DNA from 2 places in the Nonomuraea sp. 10N515B genome. Region 1 is predicted to be linked to the other one. Evidence: predicted binding sites of a transcription regulator. Region 1 holds the regulator's gene; the other holds the start of a gene.

The links. The regulator LexA, encoded in region 1, represses DNA repair genes until DNA is damaged. The targets are predictions, from matches to a motif close to TCGAACANNTGTTCGA.
Region 2: a site for LexA is predicted at 10,249-10,264, ahead of recA (recombinase RecA). Genes of this name have one in related genera too.

Annotation. Positions count from the first base shown of each region.
Region 1 covers NZ_JBQQBQ010000006.1:153,022-167,484, forward strand. Annotated here, with positions in the region: gene nrdR (transcriptional regulator NrdR) at 1-93, opposite strand, end outside; gene ACTWQA_RS10960 (LysM peptidoglycan-binding domain-containing protein) at 595-882, opposite strand; gene lexA (transcriptional repressor LexA) at 2,329-3,036, shown strand; gene ACTWQA_RS10970 (family 43 glycosylhydrolase) at 3,299-4,738, opposite strand; gene ACTWQA_RS10975 (glycoside hydrolase family 43 protein) at 4,735-6,087, opposite strand; gene ACTWQA_RS10980 (aminoglycoside adenylyltransferase domain-containing protein) at 6,177-7,022, opposite strand; gene ACTWQA_RS10985 (MalY/PatB family protein) at 7,187-8,197, shown strand; gene ACTWQA_RS10990 (S41 family peptidase) at 8,415-11,555, opposite strand; gene ACTWQA_RS10995 (hypothetical protein) at 11,737-11,943, shown strand; gene ACTWQA_RS11000 (TIGR03557 family F420-dependent LLM class oxidoreductase) at 11,993-12,958, shown strand; gene leuS (leucine--tRNA ligase) at 12,968-14,463, opposite strand, start outside.
Region 2 covers NZ_JBQQBQ010000001.1:385,577-400,039, forward strand. Annotated here, with positions in the region: gene ACTWQA_RS01725 (amino acid ABC transporter ATP-binding protein) at 1-312, shown strand, start outside; gene ACTWQA_RS01730 (glutamate ABC transporter substrate-binding protein) at 335-1,195, shown strand; gene ACTWQA_RS01735 (amino acid ABC transporter permease) at 1,254-1,922, shown strand; gene ACTWQA_RS01740 (amino acid ABC transporter permease) at 1,919-2,836, shown strand; gene ACTWQA_RS01745 (glutamate ABC transporter substrate-binding protein) at 2,949-3,794, shown strand; gene ACTWQA_RS01750 (S9 family peptidase) at 3,844-5,679, shown strand; gene rny (ribonuclease Y) at 5,699-7,318, opposite strand; gene recX (recombination regulator RecX) at 7,843-8,382, opposite strand; gene recA (recombinase RecA) at 9,042-10,133, opposite strand; gene ACTWQA_RS01770 (hypothetical protein) at 10,472-10,747, shown strand; gene ACTWQA_RS01775 (DUF3046 domain-containing protein) at 10,730-10,924, opposite strand; gene ACTWQA_RS01780 (VOC family protein) at 11,164-11,652, opposite strand; gene ACTWQA_RS01785 (Lhr family helicase) at 11,769-14,463, shown strand, end outside.

The DNA of each region.
Region 1 (14,463 bases):
GCAGGTGCGCCGGCGCCTGATGGCCGCGCCGTCGTCCGTCGAGCGGCTGTCGATGACCCTGGTGTCAGGGTGGCGACAGAACGGACAGTGCACGCTTCGCCTCCTCGACCTGCGGCCACCACACACGCAAATGGGTTGTGACGGGACGCTCACGCACGCTCCACGGCTGGCCATGGAGCGGTCACGGAAACACAAGGTGTGGTGAACTACATCGGTGTAACTACTAGATGTTGTGGTCCAACCGTAGAAGCGCGCGACCATGAACGCAAGTTGGGCGGGCCCATCCGGCTGAAGTCGCTGATCAGCCCACGGTCATCTGGAGCCTCGGGCGTGTCGGCCTTCCCGGATGGCAGGATGGAGGCGCGGCCGTGTCACATGTATTGCTAACGGTCACGGGCGTGAACAAACCTCACAACGTTACCGCAGGCCGCTTCCTGTTCGGTCCATCCCGCAGGCACCGCGCCGCAGCGCCTTCACGCCGCCCGCCTTGGGCGTTGTCACCTCACGAGACGACACCCTCGACGTTGCCACCCGCACGACGTTGCCACCCGCACGACGTTGCCACCCGCACGACGTCGTCAGGATCCGCGCCGATCAGCGCACCACCCCGGCGATGTCCCTCGGGACATAGAGGCGCGTGCCGGGATGGATGATCGAGTCGGGGAGCCCGTTCAGGCGCTTGATCTCCGCGACCACGGCTCCGGGATCTTCGCCTCCGGAGAGCACGTCGGCGATGGCCCAGAGCGTGTCCCCCTGGCGGACCTCCACCCACGGCAGCCCGGCAGTGCTGGGAACGACGACCTTCACCGCCGCATGGCTGACGGCACGTGTGCCGAGCCAGAACCCGCCCAGGGACAGTAACGCCACCGCCACCACCAGCACGGCCCGTCCTCGGCGCGTCAGCCGCACCGGCGGCGCGGCGCGACGCTCAAGCCGCGACGCCGCGCGACGATCATGTCGCGCACCGGCCCTGCGCTTCCACCGGCGATCAGCGCTCTTCGCGCCGCCGCCGCCTCCCCGCCGGCGACGCGACCCAGGCGTTCCCGGCCCGACTCCCGCCGCCGGCTTGGCCCGCATCCTGCCCGCGACCGACCCGCCACGCCTCTTGCCCATCCCGGGCCCGCCGCGCTCCACACCACGACCGATCCCAGCACGAGTCCCGGCCCCGCCGCTGCTCGCGGCGCCGCCCAGCCTTGCACCAGCTCCAGCGCCGCTGCCGCCCGCGCTGCCGCCCCGCCTCGCACCAGCTCCAGCGTCCCCGCCTCCCACAATGCCGCCTAGCCTCGCGCCAGTCCCAGCGCCACTCAGCCGCGCATCAGTCCCAACGCTGCCCGACCTCGTACCAGCCCCAACACCGCCGCTCCGCGCGGCACCGCCCTGCCTCGCAACTGTGCCAGCGCCGCCGCTGCCCGCACTGCCGCCCTGCCTCGCAATGGTCCCAGCGCCGCCACTTTCCGCGATGCCGCCCAGTCTCGCACCGGTCCCATCGCCGCCCAGGCTCGCACCAGCCCCGCCGCTACCCGCGGCCTCGCCCAGGCTCGCACCAGCCCCAGCGCCCGCGGCGTCGCCCAGCCTCGCACCAGCCTCGCCGCCGCCCGCACTGCTGCCCCGCCTCGCACCAGTCCCAGCGCCGCCGCCAGCAGCGCCGCCCGACCTCGTGCCAGTCGCCTGTCTTCCGCGGGGTGTGCCACCGCCGGGCCCCGCATTCGCCCCGAGCCTGCCGCGCCCCGCGGCAGCGCCGGGGCTCCCGCCGGTTCCAGGCCCTCCCCGACCCGTACCGGCTCCGTGCTCTCGGCGACCCTGGCCGCTCGATGCGGGGGTGTCGTCCGCATTCGTCCCTGGATGCGGCGGTGGGACGAGGCGCAGGCGAGGCCTCCCCCGACCCCGGGACGCCGCCGCGTCCGGCGAGGGCCCTCCGCGCCTCGCCCCATCACTCGAACGGAGCCCCAACCTCTTACCGGAATTTCCACGGGAAGCGATCTCGGTCCGCGTATTGTCTCCCCGTCGGTCCTTACTCTGCGTAGCATCGGCAATGAGGGTGAGCCGCTTGGCGTCTTCGCTGGTCGTGTTCGTGTTTGTGGTCGTTCGCATGGATGACCTCCTGCCGTGTGGCCTGAGGAAAAGGCCGAATAAAGATCAGCAAATCGAACACGGTGTCGATCGAACTCCCGTACGATGTTGTACACCACACTGGCGACAATTTCGAGGAAGACTCGAACAATTGTTTGAAGATGATCTTCAACAGCGATAACGTCGCTGTGTGCGACATCGAGACCACAGAACGGCAGGTCCGCCGGTGAGGCGGGCGGCCGGGCGAGGAGGCAGGGCATGACCGAGCGGGATGACGCAAACGGGGTCAGCGACCTCGCGGTGCGCAGACGTGACTCTCTGGGCCTGACGCCCAGGCAGCGCAAGATCCTCGAAGTGATTCGCGACTCGGTGCAACAGCGCGGCTATCCGCCCTCCATGCGGGAAATCGGCGAAGCGGTGCAGCTGACGAGCACGTCCAGCGTGTCCCATCAGCTGACGGCGCTGCAGCGCAAGGGTTACCTCAGACGCGACCCGCACCGGCCGCGCGCCCTTGAGGTGCGCCTGCCGGGCGAGCCGGTGTTGTGGGTGGACCCGGACGCTGCGGATGACGAGGCGACGATCAGCCGTCCCACGGCCGCCTACGTCCCGCTCGTCGGCCGCATCGCCGCCGGTGGTCCGATCCTGGCCGAGGAGAGCGTCGAGGACGTCTTCGCGCTGCCCAAGCAGCTCGTCGGCGAAGGCACGCTGTTCCTCCTTCAGGTCGCCGGTGACTCCATGATCGAGGCCGCCATCGCCGACGGCGACTGGGTGGTCGTCCGCCAGCAGCCGGTGGCGGAGAGCGGCGACATCGTGGCCGCCATGATCGAAGGAGAGGCCACCGTCAAGACCTTCAAGCGCAAGGACGGCCATGTCTGGCTCGTCCCGCACAACACCAATTACGAGCCCATCCCCGGTGACGAGGCCACCGTCCTGGGCAAGGTCGTAGCGGTTCTGCGCCGGCTCTGACCAGGTCGGCGGCTTGGGCGCGCGTCACCTCGCCGCGCCGCGTTCCGGCGCGCGCCACAACATGCACTGACGGGGCACGGCACCGCACCGCCGACCTCGCCGGCTCGCTTCGCGGCGCGCGCGACTCGGAGCGCAGCACACGAACCGTCGTGTGGCACGCGAACCATCACCCGGCACACGAGCCGTCGCGCCCGGCGGCGCGTCGGAGGCCACGTGCGCGCACGGGCCCCCGACGTCAGCCCCACAGCCCCAAAGGCGGGCGTCACTCCAGGATGAAGCTGGCGCTGTCCCGGAAGGCGCTGGTCCCGTCGTTCCGCTCGAGCCACACCTGTCCGCCCCGATGTCGCACGAAATACCCGGGGAAGTTCACCGACTCGAACGAGACCGTGCCCGAGCCCTCGAGCCCGCCCCGCCGGTGGAAACTGGCGTCGGCGTTGAACAGGCTCGTGCCGTCGCGCCGCTCCACCCACGCCTCATGGTTGCGATGCCGCAGGTAATACCCGGGAAAATTGGTCGACTCCAGCGACACCGTCCCCGTCCCGGACAGCCCCGTGACGATCCTGAACTGGGAGTCCGCCAGTGGCGTGACGTTCGCCTCCAGGCGGGCCCTGTAGTCGTAGTGCCTGATCGCCGATCCCGGCGTGTCGTACGACATGAGCCGCACCGGCGTCGCCCCATCCGGCACCGGGATGCCGAAGTCCGGAGTGCCGTCCGCCCGCCAGTACACCTTCTGTACGCGGGTCCGCCGGTTGGGATCGTTCAGGGGATCGCCTGAAATATCGCGATAGTTGCGATCATGGTAGACGAGGATGTCGCTCTGCCCGTCTTCCGACGTGGTGAAGGAGTTGTGGCCGGGACCGTACTGGCTGGTCGCGGCGCTGGAGGCGAAGACCGGATTGGAGCTCTTCGTCCAGGCGGACGCCTGGAGCGGGTCCGCTGACGCCGAGGCCGTCAGCAGGCCGAGGCAGTAGTTGGCGTCCGTGGCGCTGGCGGAGTAGGTGAGGAAGAGCCGCCCGTTGCGCTGCAGCACCGAGGGCCCCTCGGCCACCTTGTAGCCCCGGGTCTCCCAGGCCAGCGTGGGCACGGTCAGCCGGGTCGTGGGACCGCTGATCGTCCAGGGGTTGGTGCCCATGCGGGCGATGTAGAGGTTGGAGTTGGTCGCGATGCCCGGCTCCTGCTGGGCCCAGAGCAGGTAGCGCACGCCGTTCGCGACGAAGGTGGTGGCGTCCAGGGAGAAGGTGTCCCAGGGGGTGGTGATCCGTCCCCGCTCGGTCCAGGCGCCGGTCAGCGGGTTGGCGCTGGAGCTCTCCAGGACGTACATCCGGATCCGCCACACGTCGTCGGCCCGGCCCGCCGCGAAGTACACATACCACTTGCCGTTGATGAAGTGGATCTCCGGCGCCCAGATGTGCGCGCCCATCTCGCCGGTAGTGTGCTTGCGCCAGATGACCGTCTCCGGCGCGCTCGCCAGACCCTGGATGGTGGTGGCCCGGCGCAGCACGATGCGGTCGTACTCGGGGACGGTGGCGGTGAAGTAGTAGTAGCCGTCGGTGTGGCGGAAGATGTGCGGGTCGGCGCGCTGGGCGGCCAGTGGGTTGCTGTACTGGACGGCGGGCGAGGCGCCCGCGGGCGTCACGTTGGCGATCACGGCGAGGAGCGTAGCCAGGACGAGGGCGGCGACCCTGCGGAGGGTGGCGTTCATGACAGCGGCGAGGTGACGGTGAAGGAGGCGTCGCCGGCGAACACCGAGCCGGACGCCCACAGGTCCAGCCGCATCTCGTAGTTGTAGTGCCGCAGATAGCGGCCGGGCAGGTTGTAGGACTCGAACGAGATCGTGCCCCCGCCCGCCAGTCCGGCCCGCCCGCAGTACGTGGCGTCGCCCTTGAAGATCGCCGACCCGTCGTCCCGTTGCAGGGTCAGCCGCATGTTGTAATGCCGCAGGTAGTAGCCGGGCTGGTTGACGGCCTGGAAGGAGTAGCAGCCGGCGTGCGCCAGCCCGGCGACGACGGCGAACGTGGCGTCCCTGCGGTCGGCGAGCGGACTGGCGGAGTTGAGCGGGTCCACGTAGGCCAGGTAGTCGCGGTGGCGTACGTACCGGTCGGGGAAGTTGGCCGAGCGCAGCGAGCGGTTGCCGGTGGGCACCGCGGTCGTGTCGCCGACGTCCTCACGCAGCACGGTGAAGTGCCTGGCGGTGCCGGACAGGCCGGCCAGCTCGACCCTGGCGCCGAACGAGGTCAGGTTCGAGCTGTCGGCGTAGTAGTAGCGGCCTCCGGTGTAGTTGTCGAAGTAGATCCGCCACCGGCCGTCCGGCAGCCGCGTCAGCGCCGGGCCCTCCAGGCCCGAGCCCCAACCGGCCCAGTTCCCCGTGCCGGTGAACTGCCAGGGGCCGTTGAGCGAGGTGGCGGTGGCGTGCTCGATGTACTTGGTCGTCTCGTTCTTGAGGAAGTTGTGGTACGTGGAGCCCACCTTGACGACGAAGCTGTCGATGTAGTTCGCCGGAATGCCCAGGGGTGTCGGGGCGCTCCACGACGACAAGGCGCTGTTCGCGGCAGTGATCCGGTAGGGCCGGAATTGCCCTGCCGTGCCCGTCGTGGACGCCGAGTAGATCACGTGGACGCTGCCGTCGGAGTCCCTGAACCACTCCGGCGCCCAGGTGCTGCCGGTGGCGCCGTTCAGGCCGACGGTGACGTTGCGGAGAAAGGTCCAGGTCACGGAGTCGGCGCTGCGGGCGAAGCCGATGGTGTCGCCGGTCCAGTTGGTGGTGTAGACGAGGTAATAGTAGCCGTCGGTGTGCCGCAGCACGCTCGGGTCGCGGATCAGGCCGGACGGCGGGGTGTACGCATTGGCGCGGACGAGGGTGAAGGTGGTGGCGTTCACCGAGTCGTAGACGTACATGTTGGACTCGCTGCTGTTGGTGAACGCGGTCATCAGGTAATGCGGCGCCGGCCCGGCGGCGTGGGCCGCCCCGGGTGCGAACACGACGGCCGCGATGGCGGCGAGCAGCGCGACGACGCCGGTTAACGCCTTTCGAGTGACTCCACGTGTACGCATCCGCGGCCCCTCTGTGATGTTAGCGCTAACATTTCACCACGCCGACGAGGGCGCGGTGATCGCATTCGTACCCCAGGGGCGATCCGCCGTCAATCCCCAGCGGTGTACAGGTCGTGCGCGGCCTTGATCGCCTGGTCGGCGAAGTCGAGCACGTCATGCCGCCGTTCGAACGGGGAGCCGTACAGCGAGCGCCGGGGTGTGCCGAAGTGCTCGCCCAGCCCCGAGACCAGGCACCCGAGCGAGGGCTCCGCGGTGTCGTCCGCCCGCAGCCGCAGCGCCTCGTCGATCACGCGGTGCCAGCGCTCGGGGAACGTTTTCCGCGCGTGCCGCGCCGCGCCCGTCTTGGACGTGAGCTCGCCCGTCGCGAGCGTGTAGTGCAGCCGGGAGACGCCCGTGACGATCCACACGGTGGCGTACGGGCCCAGCGAGGCCAGCCCCCACGGCGAGAACAGGTGGGAAGCCCGGGTCACCAGGCGCCGCCAGTAGCGGTCGAGGTTGGCGTCGGTCCAGGCGGCGAGGACGGCGGGATCGGTCCAGATGTCGAGGTCCCCCGCCTTGGGACCGCGGCAGGTCACCCCGTGGCGGGCCAGCGTATGCCAGGTGACCGGGTTGAGGCCGCCCTGGGGGTTGAGCTTGCCGGCGTGGGCCTGCGGGCGCGCCCCGAGGTCCAAGGGGTTGCGACGGAGGTCGTCCCAGGTCACGTAGACGCCTTCGAACGGGTGGGCGCCGAGGCTGGTGTGGATGCGCTCCAGGGTCTCGATCGGCGGCCCGGCGGCCGTGACCGCGACGAAGTCCACGTCGCTCGTGGCCGGCCGGTAGTCATCCAGCGCCGCTGACCCCTCGAGGTAGAGCCCTTCGATGAGCCCGGGAGCCGCCGCGTCGGCCACTGACAGGTATGTCTCGACAATCGCGTCGATCTTCGGGTGGGGCGTCATCACCGCTCAGCCTGCCACAATCGACGCCGCCGCCTCATCACAATCTAAAATCCTAGAATGTCCAGGTGAATACCGCATACTGCCTAGAAGACCTCAAGGCACGAAATGATGGATTTAAATGGGCAAAGGCGGGTCCAGGGATCATTCCCGCCTGGATAGCCGACATGGACCTGCCCACCGCGCCCGAGGTCATCGAGGCGCTGCGCCGGCGGGCCGGCGCCGACCTCGGCTATCCGGCCTGGCTGGACAAGCCCAACGCGGGGCCGCTGGCGGAGGCGTTCGCCGAGCGCATGGCGGGCCGGTACGGCTGGTCGCCCGACCCCTCGCAGGTACGTTCGTTCAACGACCTCAACCAGGCACTCCAGGTCCTGCTCCATGTCTGGACCAAGCCCGGCGACGGGGTGGCCGTGCACACTCCCGCCTACCATCCGTTCCTCACGACGCTGCAGGTCATGGAGCGCCCCTTGCACGCCATCCAGGCCGAGCCCGACGGCGATTCGTGGCGCTTCGAGGTGCCCGACCTGTCGGGCTGCCGGGTGCTGCTCTTGGTCAACCCGCACAATCCGACCGGCCGGGTGTTCACTCGCGAGGAGCTGACCCACCTGGCCGAGCAGGCCGAACGCCACGATCTGCTCGTGATCGCGGACGAGATCCACGCCGACCTGACCTTCGAGCCGCACCGGCACATCCCGTTCGCCACGATCCTCCCCGAACGCACCGTCACCCTCACGTCCGCGACGAAGGCGTTCAACCTGGGCGGCATCCGCGTCTCGGTCGCCCACCTCGGGCACCAGGGGGTCCGCAAGGCCCTGGAGGCGCAGCCGCCCTTCCTGTACGGCTCCGCCAACCTGTTCGGGGTCGAGGCGACGGTGGCGGCGTGGCGGCATGGGGACGCCTGGTTGGACGGGGTTCGCCTCCTGCTGGATCGTCACCGGCACACGATCGCCGCCCGCCTGCCCAGCACCTTCGGCTATCGGCTTCCTCAGGCGACGTATCTGGCGTGGCTGCATGTGGGGCGGACGGGGATGGCGGAGGTCATCGAACGGGAGGCCAAGGTGCTACTGACGGACGGGGAGGGCTTCGGGCCCGGTGGGGCGGAGTACGTCCGCCTGAACTTCGCCACCAGCGAGCCCGTCCTCGCCGAGATCCTCGACCGCCTGTCCAGCCTCCGCTGACCCCGGCCCGGCCACGCCCCATGGCGCCCCCACCCGGCGGCACCGCTCCCAGACAGGCGACTCCCGGCCTGACGCCGAGCCAGGCTTGGGGCCGCGGGGCGCCGTGGCACGTGGGTGCGGTCGCACGTGAGCGCCGTCCCACGTGAGCGCCGTCCCACGTGCGGCGCCGTCCCACGTGCGGCGCCGCAGACCGTCAGGCGCAGCCCCGCGCGGGGCGTCAGGGCAGGGGTGGCAGGTCGGGCGGGGTGGCGGGCGGGTTCTCCGCCAGGGCGGCAAGCGCGAGCTCGATCGCCTTGTCCAGCTGCGGATCCCGCCCCGCCGCCCGATCCTGCGGCGTGATCACCACCTCGATGTCCGGATCAACCCCATAGTTCTCCACACCCCATCCAGGCCCGTCGAGCCAGAACGAGTACCGGGGCTGGGTGACCCGGGTCCCGTCGACCAGGTTGTACCGGGAGTCGATCCCGATCACCCCACCCCACGTCCGCGTCCCCACCAGCGGCCCGATGCCGCGGTTCTTGATCCCAGCGCTCACGATGTCCCCGTCCGAGCCCGCGAACTCGTCCGTGATCGTCACGATCGGTCCCCGCGGGGAGTCCATCGGATACCGCCGGGGTTCGTACCCGCGCGCCCGCGCCCACCCGGTGACCTTGCGGGACAGCTTCTCCAGGATCAGTTCCGACAGGTGCCCGCCGCCGTTGTGCCGCACGTCCACGATCAGCCCGTCGAAGGCCATCTCGGTACGCAGGTCGCGATGGAACTGCGCCCACCCTGTTCCCACCATGTCCGGCACGTGCAGATACCCGAGCCGCCCGTCCGACGCCTCCCGCACCAGCGTCCGCCGGCCCTCCACCCAGTCGTGGTAACGCAGCGGCGTCTCGTCCGCGATCGGGCTGACCACGACGCGGCGCGGGTCGCCGCCGGAGGCGGGCCGGACGGTGAGCTCGATGGGCTGGTTCGCGGTGCCGGCCAGGAGGGCGAGCGGCCCGCGTACGGGATCGACCGGACGCCCGCCCACCGCGATGATCGCGTCGCCCGGACGGACGGCGACGCCGGGGGCGAGCAGGGGCGAGCGGGCGGCGTGGTCGGAGGACTCGCCGGGCAGGATGCGCTCGACCCGCCACACGCCGTCGGCGTCCCTGGTCAGGTCGGCGCCGAGCAGCCCCTGGCGGCGGCGCGGGTCGGAGCCGCCGTTGGGGGCGGCGGCGTAGGCGTGGGAGGTGCCCAGTTCGCCCTGCGCCTCCCAGAGCAGGTCGATCAGCTCCGAGTGGGCGCCGATGCGCTCGACGAACGGCGCGTACCGGTCGAGCACGCCCTGCCAGTCGACGCCGCCCATGTCCGCACGCCAGAAGTGGTCGCGCATGAGCCGACCGGCCTCGTGGAAGCCCTGCCGCCACTCGGCGACCGGGTCGATCTGGATGGTGATCCGGTCCAGGTCGATGGTGACGACCTCGTCGCCCTCGGTGGCGGCGCGGGTCTGCAGGCCGTTCTTGCCGTTGGTGACGAGCCTGGTGCCGTCGCCGCTGACCTGGAACGAGCGCACTTCCTTGCCCAGCTCGCTCTTGGCCCGCTTCTTCAGGTCGTATCGCTCCAGCACCATCTCCTGCGACGGCTCGTCCCCGTGCTGCCCGGTGAGCGGGTATCGCAGCCAGAGCAGGGCGTCCTTGGCGGTACGCAGGTTGCCGTAGCGTCCGGCGGGCACCGGCACGGGCACCACGCGCGAGCCGAGCCCGTCAGGGTCCACCTCGGTCCGCGGCGGCGCGTCGTCCTGCTTGTCGTCCTTGTTCGGCTTGTCGTCCTCGCCGTTGAAGCCCCGCCCCTGCAACGACGGGTCGAACGGCGACGGCGTGCCGGCCTGCAGCGGCACGATGTACGGCCGGCACCCGTAGAGGAAGGACATGTCGAAGACGTGGGAGTCGTACACGGGGTCGAACGTCCGCGCCGACAGGAACGCCAGATACTTGCCGTCCTTGGTGAAGACCGGGTCGTAGTCGTCGAACCGCACCGGCGTCACGTCGATCACCGACGTGCCGTCCACCCGGCCCATCTTGATCTGCGACAGCGGGCGCTGGTGCGGATGCTCCCAGGCCAGCCAGCGTGAGTCGGGCGAGAACGTCAGTCCGCTGAGGTCTCCCTGCGTGGTGCGGTCGAGCTCCCGGAGATCGCCGGACTCGAGGTCGACGACCAGCAGCCGCCCGTCGTGCGTGGCGACGGCCGCGTGTTTGCCGTCGGGCGCGGCCTCCAGCTCCAGCACCCGGCCGAGCTGCCCGGTGGCCAGCATGCGGATCTCGCCGCCGGGCGTGCCGATCTCCAGCCCGTCCTCGCCACTGACGTCCGACACCCAGATGGCGCGCCCGTCGCCGTCGAGAACGCGTGGCAGCCGTACGCGAACGCCCGGCTGGACACGCAGCGCACCCGCCGGGCCGTCACGGTGGGGCACCCAGTGCGCGGTGCCGCGGATCTCGACCACGCTGGCCCGCCCGGTGGCGTCGGGCGCATAGGAGCCGGCCCGCGTGGGCGCCGGCCGCCTGGCCCGCCCCGGCCGCGGCCCACCGAGCCGGACATCCAGCCGGTGGGGCTCCGCGTCCAGGCTCTCCAGCAACCACAGGTCCCCGGCGTGGCTGTAGATCACCCGCTGTCCGTCGGCGGTGGCGTGGCGGGCGTAGAACTCCTCGTGGGAGCTGTGCTTGCGCAGGTCGGAGCCGTCCGGCAGGGCGGAGTAGAGGTTCCCGGTCCCGTCGAGGTCGGCCAGGAAGACGATCCTGTCCCCCACCCAGCTGACGGACCAGTATTGCGCCGTGCTGTCGGCGAACAACCGGGCGAACTCCCCGCTCCCGTCGGCGTCCACCCAGATCTTGCCCGCGGTCCCGCCCCGGTATCGCTTCCACTGCGACGGCTCGCGCCACATCGCCGACACGGTGGCGACCCGCCCGTCGCTGACGGCGACGTCGCTGGCCCATCCGTACGGCAGCCGCGTCCCCGGTCCCCCGTCGAGCGGCACCGCGTAGGCCCAGTTCCTGACGCGATGGCTCTGCCCCGTCGAGCTGATCGCCAGCACGGCTCCGTCCTCGGTCCAGCCGCGCACCCGGGTCGTGTCGCTGCCCCAGTGGGTCAGCCGCTCCCCCTCGGGTCCGTCGATCTCGGCCGCGAACACCTCCGGGGCACCCTCCCTGCCGCCGGTCCACGCGATGTGGCTGCCGTCGGCCGAGAACCGCGGATCTGACACCGGCACCCGATCGGCGGTGAAGCGCCAGGCCCTTCCCCCCGCGAGGGGAGCCAGCCAAACGTCGTCGTCAGCTACGAAGGTGACCAGGTCACCGTGCAGATGTGGATATCTCAGGTATGCGCCGTTCGTCACAGCTGAAGATTAATGCCCGACACCAAGCCCAGCCCATGAATTCCCCTCCTGGCGGACCCACCAGGCCCAGGGAACGGTCAAGTCCAGGGTGTGCCGCCCCGCCTGCCGCCGCCGCCATCATCCTGAGCTCCGGACTCGACAAGACGAGCGTGGACGATCAGGGCCCGCCGGCCTGCACGGGATGGCCGCGGGCACGTACCCGTTCCTCGGCCGCCTGGAGCCGGTGACCTTCGCCCGGCTGCTGTCGCGGGCCGAGATCGTCCTCGGCACGGTCCTGCTCGTGCCATTCGTACCGTCGCTGCCGGCCGGGGCGGCGTTGACCGGGTTCGCGGGAGGGCTTCTGGGCATCGGCCTGGGGCTGGTGCTCGAGGAGCTCGGCCATCGATGATCTCCGGCCCGGCGCCGCTAATACGGACAAACACGGGTAGTCCGGACGCATGGTGCAAATCGGCTACACCTTGATGTCCGAACAGACCCCGGCCCGCGAGCTCGTCGACTACGCCGCGACAGCCGAGCGGATCGGCTTCGACTACGCGGTCATCTCCGACCACTACTTCCCTTGGCTCGAGGAGATGGGGCATTCCCCCTACTGCTGGTCGGTGCTCGGCGCGGCGGCCCAGGTCACCGAGCGGCTGCCGCTCATGACGTACGTGACCTGCCCCATCATGCGATACCACCCGGCCGTGGTGGCGCAGAAGGCCGCGACGATGGGCGTGCTGAGCCACGGCAGGTTCACGCTGGGCCTCGGCGCGGGCGAGAACCTGAACGAGCACGTCATCGGCGAAGGGTGGCCGCCCGTGGACACCAGGCACCGGATGTTCGCCGAGGCCATCCAGATCATCAAGGAGCTGTTCGGCGGCGGCTACGTGACCTACCAAGGCGAATTCTTCGACGTGGACTCGGCCAAGCTCTACGACCTGCCGGACGAGCGGGTGCCGATCGGCATCGCCGCCTCGGGGGGCCAGTCGGCGGAGATCGCCGCCGAGTACGGCGACCTGCTGGTCGTCAACGAGCCGATGCCGGACGTCGTCCGGCAGTTCAACGCCGCGGGCGGCCAGGGCAAGCCGGTCTACGGCCAGCTCGCGCTCGCCTACGACACCGACCCCGAGGCCGCAGAACGGCGCGCCCACCAGCTGTGGCGCTGGGCCGCGGCCGGCTGGAAGGTCATGGCCGAGCTGCCCGCGCCGGTGAACTTCGCCGCCGCGGCCGGCACGGTACGCCCCGAGGACGTGGCCCAGAGCGTGCCGTGCGGCAACGACGTGGACGCGGTCGTCCAGGGGGTCCAGAAGTTCGCCGATGCGGGCTACACGCACGTGGCGCTGGTCCAGATCGGCCACGACCAGCAGCAGTCCTTCTTCGACTGGGCGGAGAAGGAACTGCTCCCGGCCTTGCGCGCCCTCTGACGCCGTGCGCTAGGGGACGATGTTGACCAGCTTGGGCGCCCGGACGATCACCTTGCGGGGCATGCCCGTCAGGTAGGCGGACACCTTCTCTGAGGCCAGGGCCAGCTCCCGCAGCTCCTGCTCGGTGATGTCCGGCGACACCTCCAGCCGGTCACGCACCTTGCCCGCCACCTGCACCACGCAGGTGACCGACTCCTGCACCAGCAGCGCGGGGTCGGCGCTCGGCCACCCGCCGAAGGCGACGGGGCCGGTGCGGCCCAGCCGCTCCCAGCCCTCCTCGGCGGTGTAGGGAGCCACCAGTGACAGCATGATCGCCAGTGTCTCCGCGGCCTCGCGGACGGCGGGGTCGGCGGGGCCGGGGCCCACGTCGATGGCCCGCCGCGCGGCCGAGGTCAGCTCCATCATCCGCGCCACTGCCACGTTGAACTTGTAGGAATCGATCTGCCGAGTGACCTCGTCGATCGTGCGGTGGGTGACCTTGCGCAGCTCGACGTCGCCGCCCTCGACCGCCACGCCGGGCTCGCTGGTCACCTCCGACATCACGCGCAGGGCCCGGGCCAGGAACTTCTGCGAGGCCAGCGGCGAGACGTCCGCCCAGTCGATGTCGTCCTCGGGCGGCCCGGCGAACACCATGGTCAGGCGTACGGCGTCAACGCCGAAGTCGTCGATCTGCTGGCCCAGGTCCACGCCGTTGCCCAGGGACTTCGACATGGCCTTGCCGCCGTTGATCACCTGCCCCTGGTTCAGCATGCGCTGGAAGGGCTCGCTGAAGTCCAGCATGCCCATGTCGTGCAGGACCTTGGTGAAGAACCGGGAGTAGAGCAGGTGCAGCACCGCGTGCTCGATGCCGCCGACATATTGGTCGATCGGGCCCCACTTGCGCACCTGCTCGACGTCGAACGGGCCGTCGGTGTAGCCCGGCGAGCAGTAACGCAGGAAATACCAGGACGAGTCGACGAACGTGTCCATCGTGTCAGTGTCGCGCTGGGCGCGTCCGCCGCACTTGGGGCACTCGACGTTGACCCAGTCGGCCGCACTGGCCAGCGGGGACACGCCCTTGGGCGCCAGCGCCTCGCCGCGCAGGTCGGGCAGCGTGACGGGCAGCTGCTCGTCGGGGACGGGGACCTCGCCGCAGTCGGGGCAGTGAATGATCGGGATCGGCGTGCCCCAGTAACGCTGCCGGGACAGCAGCCAGTCGCGCAGCCGGAAATTGACCGCGCCCGTGCCCTTGCCCTCGGCCTCCAGGACCTCGATGATCTTGCGGATGGCCTCGGCCTTCTCCAGCCCGTCCAGCGGGCCGGAGTTGACCAGCGTGCCCTCGCCGGGCGTGGCCTCGCCGGTCTCGCCCGGGTCGGCCAGGCCGGTGTGCACGACCACCTTCACCGGCAGGTCGAACTTCAGCGCGAAGTCCAGGTCGCGCTGGTCGTGGGCGGGCACGGCCATGATGGCGCCGTGGCCGTAGTCGGACAGCACGTAGTCGGCCGCCCAGACCGGGATGCGCTCGC
Region 2 (14,463 bases), on a different contig from region 1:
GGCCAGCAGCAGCGGGTCGCGATCGCCAGGGCGCTGGCCATGGACCCGAAGATGATCCTGTTCGACGAGCCGACCTCGGCACTGGACCCCGAGATGGTGCAGGAGGTGCTCGATGTCATGATCGGGCTGGCCCGTGACGGGATGACCATGATGGTCGTCACGCACGAGATGGGCTTCGCCCGCCGGGCCGCCAACCGGGTGGTGTTCATGGCAGACGGCCAGATCGTGGAGGAAAACACTCCCGACGAGTTCTTCACGAACGCGCAGACCGACCGAGCGCGCGATTTTCTTTCGAAGATCCTCACGCACTGAGAAATTACGAGGGCAGGTACACATGCACATGCGTCGAGCGGGAGCCATTGCGCTCTCGGTAGCGGCACTGGCCGCGGGCCTGACCGCTTGTGGCGGAGACCAGACCTACGCCACTGTGGTGGAGAAGGTCCAGGGGGCGAGCAAGATCGTCGTCGGCACCAAGTGGGACCAGCCGAGCTTGGGCCTGAAGAAGGGCGCCGAGCCCGAGGGTTTCGACGTCGACGTGGCCAAGGCCGTCGTCAAGGAGATCGCCGGCGGCAAGGACGTGGAGATCGAGTGGAAGGAGTCGGCCTCGTCCAACCGCGAGCCGTTCCTCCAGAACGGCACGGTCGACATCGTCTTCGCCACCTACTCGATCACTGAGGAGCGCAAGGGCAAGGTCACCTTCGGTGGCCCGTACGTCGTCGCGCACCAGGACGTGATGGTCCGCAAGGACGACACCTCGATCAACGCCCCGCAGGACCTCAAGGGCAAGAAGATCTGCAAGGCGGCGGGCTCCAACTCGTACAAGCGGATCACCGACCCGCCGCCGGACGGCGAGCTCGACATCGACGCGACGACCGTCGACGCCGCCAACTACTCCGAGTGCGTGCAGAAGCTCAACGGCAGCAACCTTGACGCCGTCACCACCGACGACCTGATCCTGGCGGGCTTCGCCAAGCAGGCCGGTGGCAACTTCAAGGTGCTGGGCCAGGGCTTCACGGACGAGAAGTACGGCATCGGCCTCAAGAAGGGCGACACCAAGACCTGTGAGGCCGTCAACGCGGCGGTGAAGAAGCTGTGGGACAACGGCACCATGAAGCAGCTGCTGGACAAGTGGTTCGGCGGCATTCAGGGTCTGCAGGTGTCCACCTCGGCCCCGCCTGCCGAGGGCTGCAGCTGATCACGTCAGAGACGGCGGCCGGGATCCCGGCCGCCGTCGCTCTATGCGGTGGAGCACGATGGAAGATCTGATTAGATACGCGCCCGATCTCGCCCTGGGGTTCCTGGAGAACATCAAGCTCTCCATCGTGGGCGCGATCGCCTCCCTGATTCTCGGCACCGTCCTGGTGGCGATGAGAGTTTCCCCCACGCCGGTCCTGCGCGCGGCAGGCACGATCTATGTCAACGTCGTGCGCAACACCCCGCTCACCCTGGTCCTGGCCTTCTCCGCACTCGGCCTCAGCGACCAGCTCGGCCTGGTCTTCTCGAGCGTGCCCAGTGTCAACTCGTTCTGGATCGTCGCGATGGGCCTGTCGGCCTACACCGCGGCCTTCGTCTGCGAGGCGCTGCGGTCCGGCATCAACACGGTGCCGCTCGGCCAAGCGGAGGCGGCCAGAGCGATCGGCCTGACGTTCATGCAGTCACTGACGATGATCATTTTGCCGCAGGCTTTCCGCGCGGTCATCGCGCCGCTGGGCAGCGTGATGATCGCCATGATCAAGAACACGACCGTCGCGGTGGCCGGCGGGTACGCCTTCGACTCCGCGAACAAGATGAAGGAGGCCTTCGACCAGGTCGGCGCCTCGATTCCGATCTTCCTGGGCATCGTGGTCGCCTTCATGTGCGTGACACTGCCGATCGGTTACTTCACCGGCTGGCTGGCCAAGCGTCTGGCGGTGGTTCGATGAGCAGCGCCGTCCTGTTCGATGCACCGGGGCCGCGCGCCCGGGTCCGCAACGGCCTCCTCACGGTCGTCAGCGTCGTGGCGGTCGCCGCCGTCCTGTATGGCATTTATGCCGGTTTCGACGCCAAGGGTCAGTGGGAAGCCAAGATCTGGCAGCCATTCCTGGAATGGGACACCTGGCTGAACTTCATCATCCCCGGCCTGATCGGCACGCTCCGGGCCGCCGCGGTGGCCGCAGTGCTGGCCCTGCTCTTCGGCGCGGTCTTCGGCCTGGCCAGGCTCTCCGACCACGCCTGGATCCGGGTCCCGGCCGGCGTGGTGGTCGAGGTCTTCCGGGCCATCCCGCTGCTGCTGCTGATCTTCTTCATCTTCTACCTCGCACCCGCGGTGGTGGGCGGCGGCGACTACACCTTCATAGCTGTGGTCCTGGGCCTGACCTTCTACAACGGCTCGGTGCTGGCCGAGGTGGTCAGGGCCGGCGTGAACGCGGTGCCGAGGGGCCAGTCCGAGGCCGCGTACGCGGTCGGCATGCGCAAGAACCAGGTGATGCGGCTCGTGCTGCTGCCGCAGGCCGTCACGGCGATGATGCCGGCGATCGTCAGCCAGCTCGTGGTCCTGCTGAAGGACACCGCGCTCGGCTACATCATCGCCTACGTCGACCTGCTCAACACCGGCTTCAAGATCCTGCCCGCCGCGTTCTTCGGCTCGCTGATCCCGGCGGCGATCGTCATCGGCATCATCTATGTGGCGCTCAACATGGCGCTGAGCTACATGGCCACCTGGCTGGAGCGGCGTAGCAGGCGCAGCCGCCGGACCGCTGCCCGGCCCGTCGTGGCGCCCGGCTCGGCCGCCGTCGGCATCGGCGCCGGCGAGGGCACCGAGGGCGGCGGCGTGGCGCCCGACCGTCCCGTGGAGTGACCGGGCGGCGGGCCTTCCGCCCGCCGCCCGTGTACCCGTAAAACGCCAAGAAACGTCCACATTTCGGGTAAGGCCGGTTTCCTGGCGTTTCCCAGCGCACACACTCGTAACCATGCTGGGGGCGGCGTTCGCGTGTGCGGCCATGGTAGTGACCCTGGCCGCATGCCAAGGCGGAGGCGCGTACTCGACCGTCGTGGAGAAGATCAGAGGCGCCAAGAGAGTCGTCGTCGGCACCAAATGGGACCAGCCGAGCCTCGGGCTGAAGACCGGCCCCGGAGACCCTCAGGGCTTCGACGTGGACGTCGCCAGGTACGTCGTCAAGGCACTGGCCGGCGGCGAGGACGTGCAGATCACCTGGCGGGAGTCGCCTTCGTCCACCCGCGAGGCGCTGCTCCAGAACGGCACCGTGGACATGATCTTCGCCACCTACGCCATCACCGAGGCCCGCAAGCGCCACGTGACCTTCGGCGGGCCGTACGTGCTCGTCGAGCAGGACACGATGGTCCGCGCCGACAACACCACCATCAGGAAGGTGACCGATCTCCGGCACAAGCGCATCTGCCTGGCGGAGGGGTCGAACTCGTACCGGCGGATCGTGGACCCGCCGCCGGACGGCATGCTGGATCTGCCGGCGGAGCTGGTGCCCGCGAGAAACTACTCCGAGTGCGTGAGCAAGCTCGCCTCCGGCCGGCTCGACGCGGTCAGCACCCAGAACTTGATCCTGGCCGGGTTCGCCGAGGCCGAGCCCGGCCGGTTCAAGCTGCTCAACGATCCCTTCTTCCAGGAGAAGTGGGGTGTGGGGCTGAAGATGGGCGACACCGCCACCTGTGAGGCCGTCAACCGGGCGATCATCGAGATGTGGCGGGACGGCACGGCCACGAGGCTGCTGCACAAGTGGTTCGGCAGGACGGGGCTCAAGCTGCCCTCGTCCCTCCCGCGGGCCGAGGGATGCCCCTGATCTCGGGGGACCGCCCGCACGCTCGGCGATCTTCCGGCAGGATGCGGGTATGCCTTTCTGGCCCTCCCCCATTTCGACCAGAGACGTGGCGGGTTCGGGCGTGCGTCCTGCCTGGCCGGCGGCCCAGGACGGCCGGGTGTGGTGGACGGAGGAGCGCCCAGGTGAGGGCGGGCGCACCACGCTCATGTGCCGGGCCGTCGATGGCACCTGCCGTGAGCTGCTTCCTGCGCCCTGGAGCGCGCACACCAGGGTCCACGAGGACGGCGGCCGCCCCTACGCCGTGACCCCTGCGGGTGACGTGGTCTTCGCCAACCACGAGGATCAGCGCCTCTACCTTCTGGGAGATAACGGCGAGCCGAAACCTCTCACACCGGAGGGCTGGCGCTACGCCGACCTGCTCGTCCACGACGGCCAGGTGTGGTGCGTACGCGAGCGGCACGCCGAGGACGGCAAGGTCACCCGGGCCGTGGTGTCGGTCCCGCTGGACGGCGGCGACGTCCGCGAATGGGCCACCGGTTGCGACTTCTACGCCTCCCCCGCCGTTTCGCCCGACGGGCGGCATCTGGCCTACGTCTGCTGGAACCATCCACGCAGACCATGGGACGGCACCGAGCTACGCGTCACCTCCCTGTCGGGCGGAGACGCGTGGACCGTGCGGGGCGGCGCGTCGGAGTCCGTGCTGGCGCCTACGTGGAAGAACGACTCCCGCCTCTACCTCGTCTCCGACTCCTCCGGCTGGTGGAACCTCTACGAGGTCGGCCTGCACGGCGACGGCGCGCAGGCGCTCTGCCCGGCAGAAGAGGAGTTCACCCCTGCGCCGCGGCTCCTGGGCGGCAGGCCGTACACCGTGCTCGGGGATGGGCGACTGGCCGTCCTGCACGGGCACGCCGACCTGCGTCTGGGCGTGCTCGACCCGGCGTCGGGCACGCTCACCGACCTCGACGTGCCCTACCGCGGGTGGGACGGGACACTGGCCGCCGACGGCGCGACCGTGACCGGGATCGCCTACGCCCCCACCGTTCCCCGGACCGTCGTCAGCGTGGACACTCCCTCGGCTCGGAGCCGGGCGCTGCGGCAGGACATCGAACGGTTGCCGGACCCGGCCTTCCTGCCCGTGCCGCAGGCGGTGCGGGTGCCGCGCTCGGGCGAGGACGTTCACGCCTTCCTCTACCCGCCGTACGATCCGGCCGCCGAAGGCGGAGTGCCGCCCTACGTGATCTTCGTGCACGGGGGGCCGGTCGAGCACGCCGACACCGCGCTCGACCTGGAGAAGGCGTTCCTGACCTCGCGCGGCGTCGGCGTGCTCGACCTCAACTACAGCGGCTCGACGGGCTATGGAAGGGCCTACCGCGAGCGGCTGAAGGGGCAGTGGGGACTGCTGGACGTGGCGGACACGATCGCCGCCGCCGCATGGCTGGCCGCCGAGGGCCTGGCCGACCCGGCCAGAATCGCGGTACGCGGTGGGAGCGCAGGCGGCTGGACGGTGATGGCCGCCTGCTGCCGCTCCGATGTGTTCGCCGGCGGCGTGGCCTACTACGGCATCAGCATGCTGGGCCCGCTCGCCGCACACACCCACGACTTCGCCTCACGTTACGTGGAGTGGCTGGTCGGACCGGAAGACCCGCAGGTCTACGCCGCTCGCGAGCCGCTCGGCCTCGTCGAGGGCGTCTCCTGCCCCATGCTGTTGATGCAGGGGCTCGACGATCCCGTGGTGCCGCCTGAGCAGTCCGAGGCCTTCGCGGACGCGCTGTCAGAGCGTGGGGTCGCCTGCACGTATCTCGCCTTCGACGGCGAGTCGCACGGTTTCCGCCGCACCGAGACCCGCACCGCCGCCCTGGCCGCCGAACTGGCCTTCTACCAGCAGATCTTCACCGTAACGGGCTGATTACTGAACGGGCTCATGCTCAACGGGCGAACTCCGTGGCGCGCGACTCCCGTACGACCGTGATCCGGATCTGCCCGGGGTAGGTGAGCTCCTCCTCGACCTGCTTGGCCACGTCCCTGGCGATCACTTGGGCCTGGATGTCGTCGATCGCGTCCGGCTTGACCATGACCCGGATCTCCCGCCCGGCCTGCATGGCGAACACTTTCTCCACGCCCTCGTACGACTGCGCGATCTCCTCCAGCCGCTCCAGCCGCTTGACGTACGCCTCCAGGGACTCGCGGCGGGCGCCGGGCCGGCTGCCGCTGATCGCGTCGGCGGCCTGCGTGAGCACCGCTTCGACGGTGCGTACCTCGACCTCGTTGTGGTGCGCCTCGATGGCGTGCACCACGTCCTCCTCCTCGCCGTAGCGGCGGGCGATCTCCGCGCCGATCAGCGCGTGGCTGCCCTCGACCTCATGCGTGAGCGCCTTGCCGATGTCGTGCAGGAGGGCGCAGCGCTTCATCAGCGTCTGGTTCATCTTCAGCTCGGCGGCCATGATCCCGGCGATGTGCGCGGACTCAATGAGGTGCTTCAGCACGTTCTGCCCGTACGAGGTGCGGTATCTCAGCTGTCCGAGCAGCAGCGTCAGCTCCGGATGCATGTCGGTGATGCCCAGCTCCACCAGGGCGTCCTCACCGGCCCGCGCACACAGGTCCTGCACCTCCTGGCGGCTGCGGTCGTGCGCCTCCTCGATGCGCTGCGGATGGATGCGGCCGTCGAGCACGAGCTTCTCCAGCGTCAGCCGCGCCGTCTCCCGCCTGACCGGGTCGAAGCAGGACAACAACACGGCCTCGGGGGTGTCATCGATGATGAGATTCACCCCGGTGGTCGACTCGAAGGCCCGGATGTTGCGGCCCTCGCGGCCGATGATGCGGCCCTTCATCTCGTCTCCGGGCAGGTGCAGCACGCTGACGACCGACTCCGCCGTCTGCTCCGCCGCGAGCCGCTGCACGGCCAGCGTCACGATCTTGGTCGCCCGCTTCTCGCCCTCCTTGCGGGCATCGCCCTCGATCTCTCTGACGATCAGCGCGGCCTCGCGCTTGGCCTGGTTTTCGATCTCCTTGACCAGCTCGGACTTGGCCTGGTTGGTGGTCAGCCCGGCGACCCGCTCCAAGATGACCCGGCGCTGCTCCTCGACCTGGAGCAACTCCTCGCGCCGGTCGGCGAGCTCGATCTCGGTCTCGGCCAGTTTCCTGTCCCGCTCGGTCTGCCGTCTGGCCTCCTCATCCAGCCGCTGCTCCCGCTCGGCCAGCCTGGCCTCCCGGCGTTCGAGGTCGGCACGCAGCTCCTTGAGCTCGGACTTGAGTATCCGGCTCTCCTGCTCGACCTCGCGGCGCATCTGCGCGGCGCTCTCGGCGGCCGCCTCTGACCTGCGCAGGATCTCATCGGCGTCGGTCTCCGCCTTGTGGCGGATCTCCCGCGCCTCCTCACGTGCCTGCTCGATCTCCTCGTGCACGGCCTGCAGCTGCTCGGGGCTCGGCTTCACCCCCGCTTTCGGCACGCTGCCGGAGGTGCGGCGTATGACGACGAGAAGCGCGACGATCATCCCGAACGCGAGCACGAGCACCGCCACCATCAGCACCACGACCAGCGGCCCCATGTGCGCCCTGCCCTCCTCGCGTCGTCAACACCTCATAACGCGGACCAAACATGGGAGGGGTCACAAGCGCGCCACGCAGAGCCCGTTCGGCGCCGGGATCGATGTCAAGCCAAGGCTGACCGGGCGTCGACTGGGACAGCCGACACCTTGCCCGCCTCGATCAACCAAGCTCGTTCGTCCGTCGTTCACCGGTATGGCAATCCGCGCTGCGCGGAGTAACTCCCTCACTGCCGTCGAGGTTATGCGTCGAACTGGTCACGAGCAAGCAAACGCATCATCAAGCGTGTCTTACAGGCCTGCAGCTCCACATTCGACCCGATCTCCCCCATTAATGCCGGTATTGCCCCCATCCGAGCCCGTCAGCCCCCTACGACCAGGCATTCCGGGGACCACGGCGATGGTGGGTGACCTGCTCCGACACAGCCGCAGCGGGGGTCCCAATCCCTGCGAAAGAGCCGAAAAAGGTGAACGAAACGCAAACTCCCGATCTTTGCCCTGGGAGGGAGAGAGCGGAGCGCCAGAAGTCAGGGGAAGTCAGCTTCGAGATCGATGCCTTCCTCCTCCAGGGCTTCCCGGATGACGCGGTAGGCCACGCCGGAGGAGTAGCCCTTGCGGGCGAGCATGCCCGCGAGACGGCGGGTGCGCGTCTGCGGGTCCAGGGATCGGGTGGCGGCGAGCTTACGGTCGACCAGCCGACGGGCCGTCTCCGCCTCCTGGTCGGGATCCAGGCGCTCCACGGCTTCCTTCACCGTGTCGTTGTCCACACCCCGGTGCCGCAACTCAGCCGCCAGCGCACGTCGGGCCAGGCCGCGGCCATGGTGGCGGGAATCGACCCAGGCCTCCGCGAACGCCTCGTCATTGATCAGGCCCAGCTCGGAGAACCGGCTCAGCACCGCTTCGCCCGCCTCCGCCGGGACATCCCGTTTGCGCAGGGCCTCGGCGAGCTGGGCCCGCGTCTTGGGAGCCATCGTGAGGAGACGGAGACAGATGGCCCGGGCCACCGACTCCGGGTCGGCATTGGGTCCGGCTCCGGCAGGGCTATCAGCGTCGGGTCCCTCAGGCATGCTGCCACGATCCCGTCCGCCGGAGCGGCTCCTCCGCCCTCGCCTCTTGGATCGGCCACCGAAGACACCGTCGGATCCGCCATCGAAGCGAGCGTCGGATTCGCGGCCTTTACGCGCTCGTTGGGTGCCGCCGTCCGCCGGCTGCTGTGCGAACCAACTGCTGCCAGCCAGCACTTCGGAGTGCCACCCGCTGTCCCCATGCTTCCCACCTCCAGGTTCTTCCCAGCGGGACGCCTCATCGCGGGACGCTTCCTCGCCAGCGTCTGCTTTGGACGGGCCCGCCTGTCCAGCTGGGGCGTGGGTATGCGGGCCGCCTGCGGCCATGCTCCTAGCGTCTCTGGCATCGGGGACCTGTGCGTCCTCCCGGGACGGCGCGTTCGCCCCCGAGGGCGGGGATCCGGTAGTAGTGGCCTGATCTTCGTCGGGTCCTGGATCAGAGCCATCAGGTGACGCCTCCGAGGGCTGGAGACGGTTGCGGTGCTCGCGCCATTCTTCTATCGACGGCCAGCCATCCGACGTCGAACGAGCCAGATCTCGTCCGCGCGACCATGCGTCGTTCGGCGGGCTACCCACAAGCACCCCAGGCGCGGGACTGGTCGGGCCAGGCACCCCGGGGCCGGGGCGCCTGTGGCCAGTTCGTTTCACTCATGGGCGGACGATCAGACGTCACCCGGCTTGGGAGTGGACTTCGAGCCGCGACCCGAAGGCGCCGCGGCCGGGGCCGGAGCGGCGGCGGACTCGGCGGGGGTGTCGAGGCGGGGGCCCACGCCCAGCTTGTCCTTGATCTTCTTTTCGATCTCGTTGGCCATGTCAGGGTGGTTCTTCAGGAAGTTGCGGGCGTTTTCCTTGCCCTGACCGAGCTGGTCGCCCTCGTACGTGTACCACGCCCCGGACTTGCGGACGAAGCCGTGCTCCACGCCCATGTCGATGAGGCCGCCCTCACGGGAGATGCCCACGCCGTAGAGGATGTCGAAGTCGGCGACGCGGAAAGGCGGCGCCATCTTGTTCTTCACGACCTTGACCCTGGTGCGGTTGCCGACCGCCTCCGTGCCGTCCTTGAGCGTCTCGATGCGACGAATGTCCAGTCTCACCGAAGCGTAGAACTTGAGAGCCTTTCCGCCCGTTGTGGTCTCAGGCGACCCGAACATCACGCCGATCTTCTCGCGGAGCTGGTTGATGAAGATGGCGGTGGTGCCGGTGCTGCTGAGGGCGCCGGCGACCTTGCGCAGAGCCTGGGACATGAGGCGGGCCTGGAGGCCGACGTGGCTGTCGCCCATCTCGCCCTCGATCTCGGCCTTGGGCACGAGCGCGGCCACCGAGTCGATGACGATGATGTCCACGGCGCCGGACCTGATCAGCATGTCGGCGATCTCGAGCGCCTGCTCGCCCGTGTCGGGCTGGGAGACCAGCAGGGCGTCGGTGTCGACTCCCAGCTTCTTGGCGTATTCGGGGTCGAGGGCGTGCTCGGCGTCGATGAACGCCGCGATGCCGCCGGCCCGCTGGGCGTTGGCCACCGCGTGCAGGGCGACCGTGGTCTTACCGGAGGACTCGGGGCCGTAGATCTCGACGATGCGGCCGCGGGGCAGGCCGCCGATGCCGAGTGCCACGTCAAGAGAGATCGACCCTGTGGGGATCACCTCGATGGGAGCTCGGGCGTCGTCGCCCAGGCGCATCACTGAGCCCTTGCCGAACTGCCGCTCGATCTGAGCGAGCGCGGTCTCGAGGGCCTTCTCGCGGTCGTTGATAGCCATGGGAACTCCCCCTGGAGGGTCGTGGTCCGATCAGTCGAGTGAAAAGCTACGGCCTGCCACCGACATTTTTCTGCGACTGCCGGGGAAGACGTGGCTCGGCGTGGTCCCATCGTAGCCGAACGGCTGTTCGATCACATCAGGAACACGCGGGAACACGGGCCGCCGTCAAACCGGCCGTCCGCGGGGCGGCGAGGAGGCGCGGGGGCCACCTGAAACAGCTCCGGGCGGGCCGTGCCCCGGGGCGTCCCGATGACATTCACGACGGTTGGCGCCTGCGTGTTGTCATGCGGGGTGAGCTGGGGAGACTCAGTGCAGGGGCGAGGGTTGGAGGCGGCGACGTGGCGAGCGGCTACACCGGGGAACGGCGCGCTCATCTCGAGGCGCTCGCCGAGTTGCTGCCCAACCAGGGACTGGTGAGCCGCCTGGTGGGCGGTGACGATCCGGTGTTGTGGGTGTGGCACCCCGACACGGGTCGGCAGACGATCATCTTCGCCACGCCGACGGCGCAAGGATGGCAGTTTCTGTGGTCGAGCGGAGGCCACGGTCGCGCGGACGATCTGGAGCGTACGGCCGGCGCGCTGCGGGAGACCCTGGGCTCAGCGCAGCTTGGGTGAGACGTCCTCCACCTGGCAGACGGCCCGCCAGACGGTCTTGGCGCTCTCCCCGTCGTTCAGCGCCTGCATGACCGTGCGTCCGCCGAGCGGGGCGATCACGTAGTCGCGGGCCCACGACTCGGCGTACGTCTCACCGAAATGAACCTTCATCCGTCTCCAGAACTCCGTCAACCGCATGGACCAAGTATGGAATCGCGCGAAGGGTGGGTAAGACAACCGCATGCCAAAGACCGCCAAGTCTTCACCCCCGAAGTCCGCCAAGACGAAGGCCAACCGGAGCAGGCGCCGCCGATTACTGCTCACGCTGCGCCTCGCCGTACAGAAGGAGAAAGCCGAGCGATCAGAGAGGCATGCCGGTATCAGACAGGAGCCCCGTGCGGGCAGGCCGCGTACGCGCAGGGCGTCGCGGCGTTAGCTCACAACACCCGCGCGCCGTACATCTCACCGAGATGGTCGGCGAGCAGCTCCAGCCGGGCGCCATCGGGGTCCTTGAAGTAAATGGAGGCGCCGCTCTCTATCTGGTGCGGCACGCCGGCCATCTCCAGCTTCCCGCGCAACCGCTCCCACGTGGCGGGATCGACCGAGATCGCGATGTGGTGCAGCCCGCCGAGCACCTCCTGGTAGGGGCCCAGGTCGAGCCCGGGGAAGTCGAAGAACGCGAGCAGGTTGCCGTTGCCGATGTCGAAGAAGAAGTGGTTCGAGCCTTTGTAGTCGCGGTTCTCGATGATCTCCGTGAGCGGGAACTCCAGGAGGTCCTGGTAGAACTGGATGGTGCGCTCCACATTGGACGACAGCAGGGCGATGTGGTGCAGCCCGCGCGCGCTGCTCGATGGTCGGCGCGGTAAGACATAGCGCTGCCTGATTTCCGCTCGGCGGGCTTCGATGGCCGCGTAATCAATGGTCACGGTCGCTGTATGTCCGCCAGAACCCCGCCTCAATCGCACGCTGCCGCGCCAATGCGATTTCTGTCGGTGGCGCGAGGCAGTATGTCCTGGTGAGCTCGCTAGCCCAGTTCAGCCAGATGACCAGGCAATGGTTCGCTGGAGCCTTCCAAGCGCCCACGGCCGCCCAAGAGGGGGCGTGGGAGTCGATCTCGCGTGGCGACAACACCCTGGTCGTCGCGCCCACCGGGTCGGGCAAGACGCTGGCGGCGTTCCTGTGGTCGCTCGACCGGCTTGCGGCAGCGCCGCCCAAAGAGCCGCTCAAAGGGCCGGCCGGGCGCAAGGGGACGCGGGTGCTCTACGTGTCGCCGCTCAAGGCGCTGGCCGTCGACGTGGAGCGCAACCTGCGCGCGCCGTTGGCCGGGCTCAAGCAGACGGCGCGGCGGCTCGGGCTGCCCGTGCCGGAGATCTCGGTGGCGATCCGCTCCGGCGACACCCCCGCTGAGGACCGCAGGAGGTTCGCGGCGAAACCGTCCGACATCCTGATCACGACGCCGGAGTCGCTGTTCCTGCTGCTCACCAGCCAGGCGCGGGAGGCGCTGCGCGAGGTCGAGACGGTGATCGTGGACGAGGTGCACGCGGTCGCGGCCACCAAGCGCGGCGCGCATCTCGCGCTCAGCCTGGAGCGGCTGGACGCGCTGCTCGAGCGGCCCGCGCAGCGGATCGGGCTGTCGGCGACCGTGCGGCCGGTGAGTGAGGTGGCGGCGTTCCTCGGCGGGACCCGGCCGGCCACGGTGGTGCAGCCGCCGGCGGACAAGCGGATCGAGGTCGAGGTCGTGGTCCCGGTCGAGGACATGACCGAAATGGAAGGCCGACCGCGCGCGGAGGGCGACGACTTCGCCCTGGAGACTCCCGAGCCCGCCAACAGGTCGATCTGGCCTCATGTCGAAGAGCGGCTGTTCGATCTGATCGGAGAGCACAGCTCCACGATCGTGTTCGCCAACTCGCGACGGCTGGCCGAGCGGCTGTGCACCAGGCTCAACGAGCTGGCCTACGAGCGGGAGCGTGGCGGCGCCGATGCCGTCGACCTGTCGATCTGGGAGACTGCGCCGGACGAGGGAGCGCCTGCAGGTCCGGGCTGGGAGCCGGGCCAGAGAGCGCCTGCAGGTCCAGGCCAGGAGCCGGGCCAGGGAGCACCTGCAGGTCCGGGCCGGGACCCGGGTCAAGGGGCGCCTGCCGGTTCGCGCTGGGAGCCGCCCAAGCGCACACCCGCCGAGATGATGGCGCAGGCCGGAGGCAGCAAGGGCGTGGTGACGGAGATCGTGCGGGCGCACCATGGCTCGGTCTCCAAGGAGGAGCGGGCGCAGATCGAGGAGGCGCTCAAGTCGGGCCGGCTGCCCGCCGTGGTCGCCACCTCCAGCCTGGAGCTGGGCATCGACATGGGCGCGGTGGACCTGGTCGCGTGTGTGGAGGCGCCACCGAGCGTGGCCAGCGGCCTGCAGCGCATCGGCCGGGCCGGTCACCAGGTGGGCGCGGTCTCCAAAGGCGTGATCTTCCCGAAATACCGCGGCGATCTCGTGCAGACCGCCGTGGTGGCCGAGCGGATGAAGAGCGGCCAGATCGAGGAGCTGCGCTATCCACGTAATCCGCTCGACGTGCTGGCCCAGCAGATCGTGGCGATGACCGCGCTGGAGGAGTGGACGGTCGACGAGCTGGAGTCGGTGGTCAAGCGGGCCGCCCCCTACGCCACGCTGCCGCGCACCGCACTGGAGGCCACGCTTGACATGCTGGCCGGGCGCTACCCGAGCGAGGAGTTCGCCGAGCTGCGCCCGCGCGTCGTGTGGGATCGGGTCACCGGCACGCTCCAGGGTCGGCCCGGCGCCCAGCGGCTGGCGGTGACGAACGGCGGCACGATCCCCGACCGGGGCCTGTTCGGCGTGTTCCTGGTGGGTGAGCGGGCCTCCAGAGTGGGCGAGCTGGACGAGGAGATGGTCTACGAGTCGCGCGTGGGTGACGTGTTCGTGCTGGGCGCCACGTCGTGGCGGATCGAGGACATCACCGCCGACCGGGTGCTCGTCTCGCCCGCCCCCGGTCAGCCGGGCAAGCTGCCGTTCTGGCACGGCGACGCGCCGGGGCGGCCGGCCGAGCTGGGGCAGGCGATCGGGCAGTTCCTGCGCGAGCAGGCCAAGGACGATTCGACGGAGCGGATGCGGGCGGCTGGTCTGGACGAATACGCGGCGGGCAACCTGCTGGCCTATCTGCGGGAGCAGCGGGAGGCCACCGGCTACGTGCCCGACGACCGCACGTTGCTGGTCGAGCGCTTCCACGACGAGCTCGGTGACTGGCGGGTGGTGATCCACTCCCCCTACGGCGCGCGGGTGCACGCCCCGTGGGCGCTGGCGATCAACCGGCGGCTGCGCGAGCGTTACGGGGTCGATGTGCAGGCCGTGCACTCCGACGACGGCATCGTGCTGCGCATCCCGGACACGCTGGCCGAGCCGCCCACCGACGTAGCCGCGTTCGACGCCGAGGAGATCGAGCAGATCGTCACCGAGGAGCTGGGCGGGTCGGCCATGTTCGCCTCCCGGTTCAGGGAGTGCGCGGGGCGGGCGCTGCTGCTGCCACGCCGCGTGCCCGGCCGGCGCAGCCCGCTGTGGCAGCAGCGGCAGCGGGCGGCCCACCTGCTGGGTGTGGCCTCACAGTACGCGTCGTTCCCGATCGTGCTGGAGACGATGCGCGAGTGCCTGCAGGACGTCTTCGACGTGCCGGGGCTGGTGCGGCTCATGCGGGACATCGCGGTGCGCAAGGTGCGGCTGGTGGAGGTGGAGACCTCGC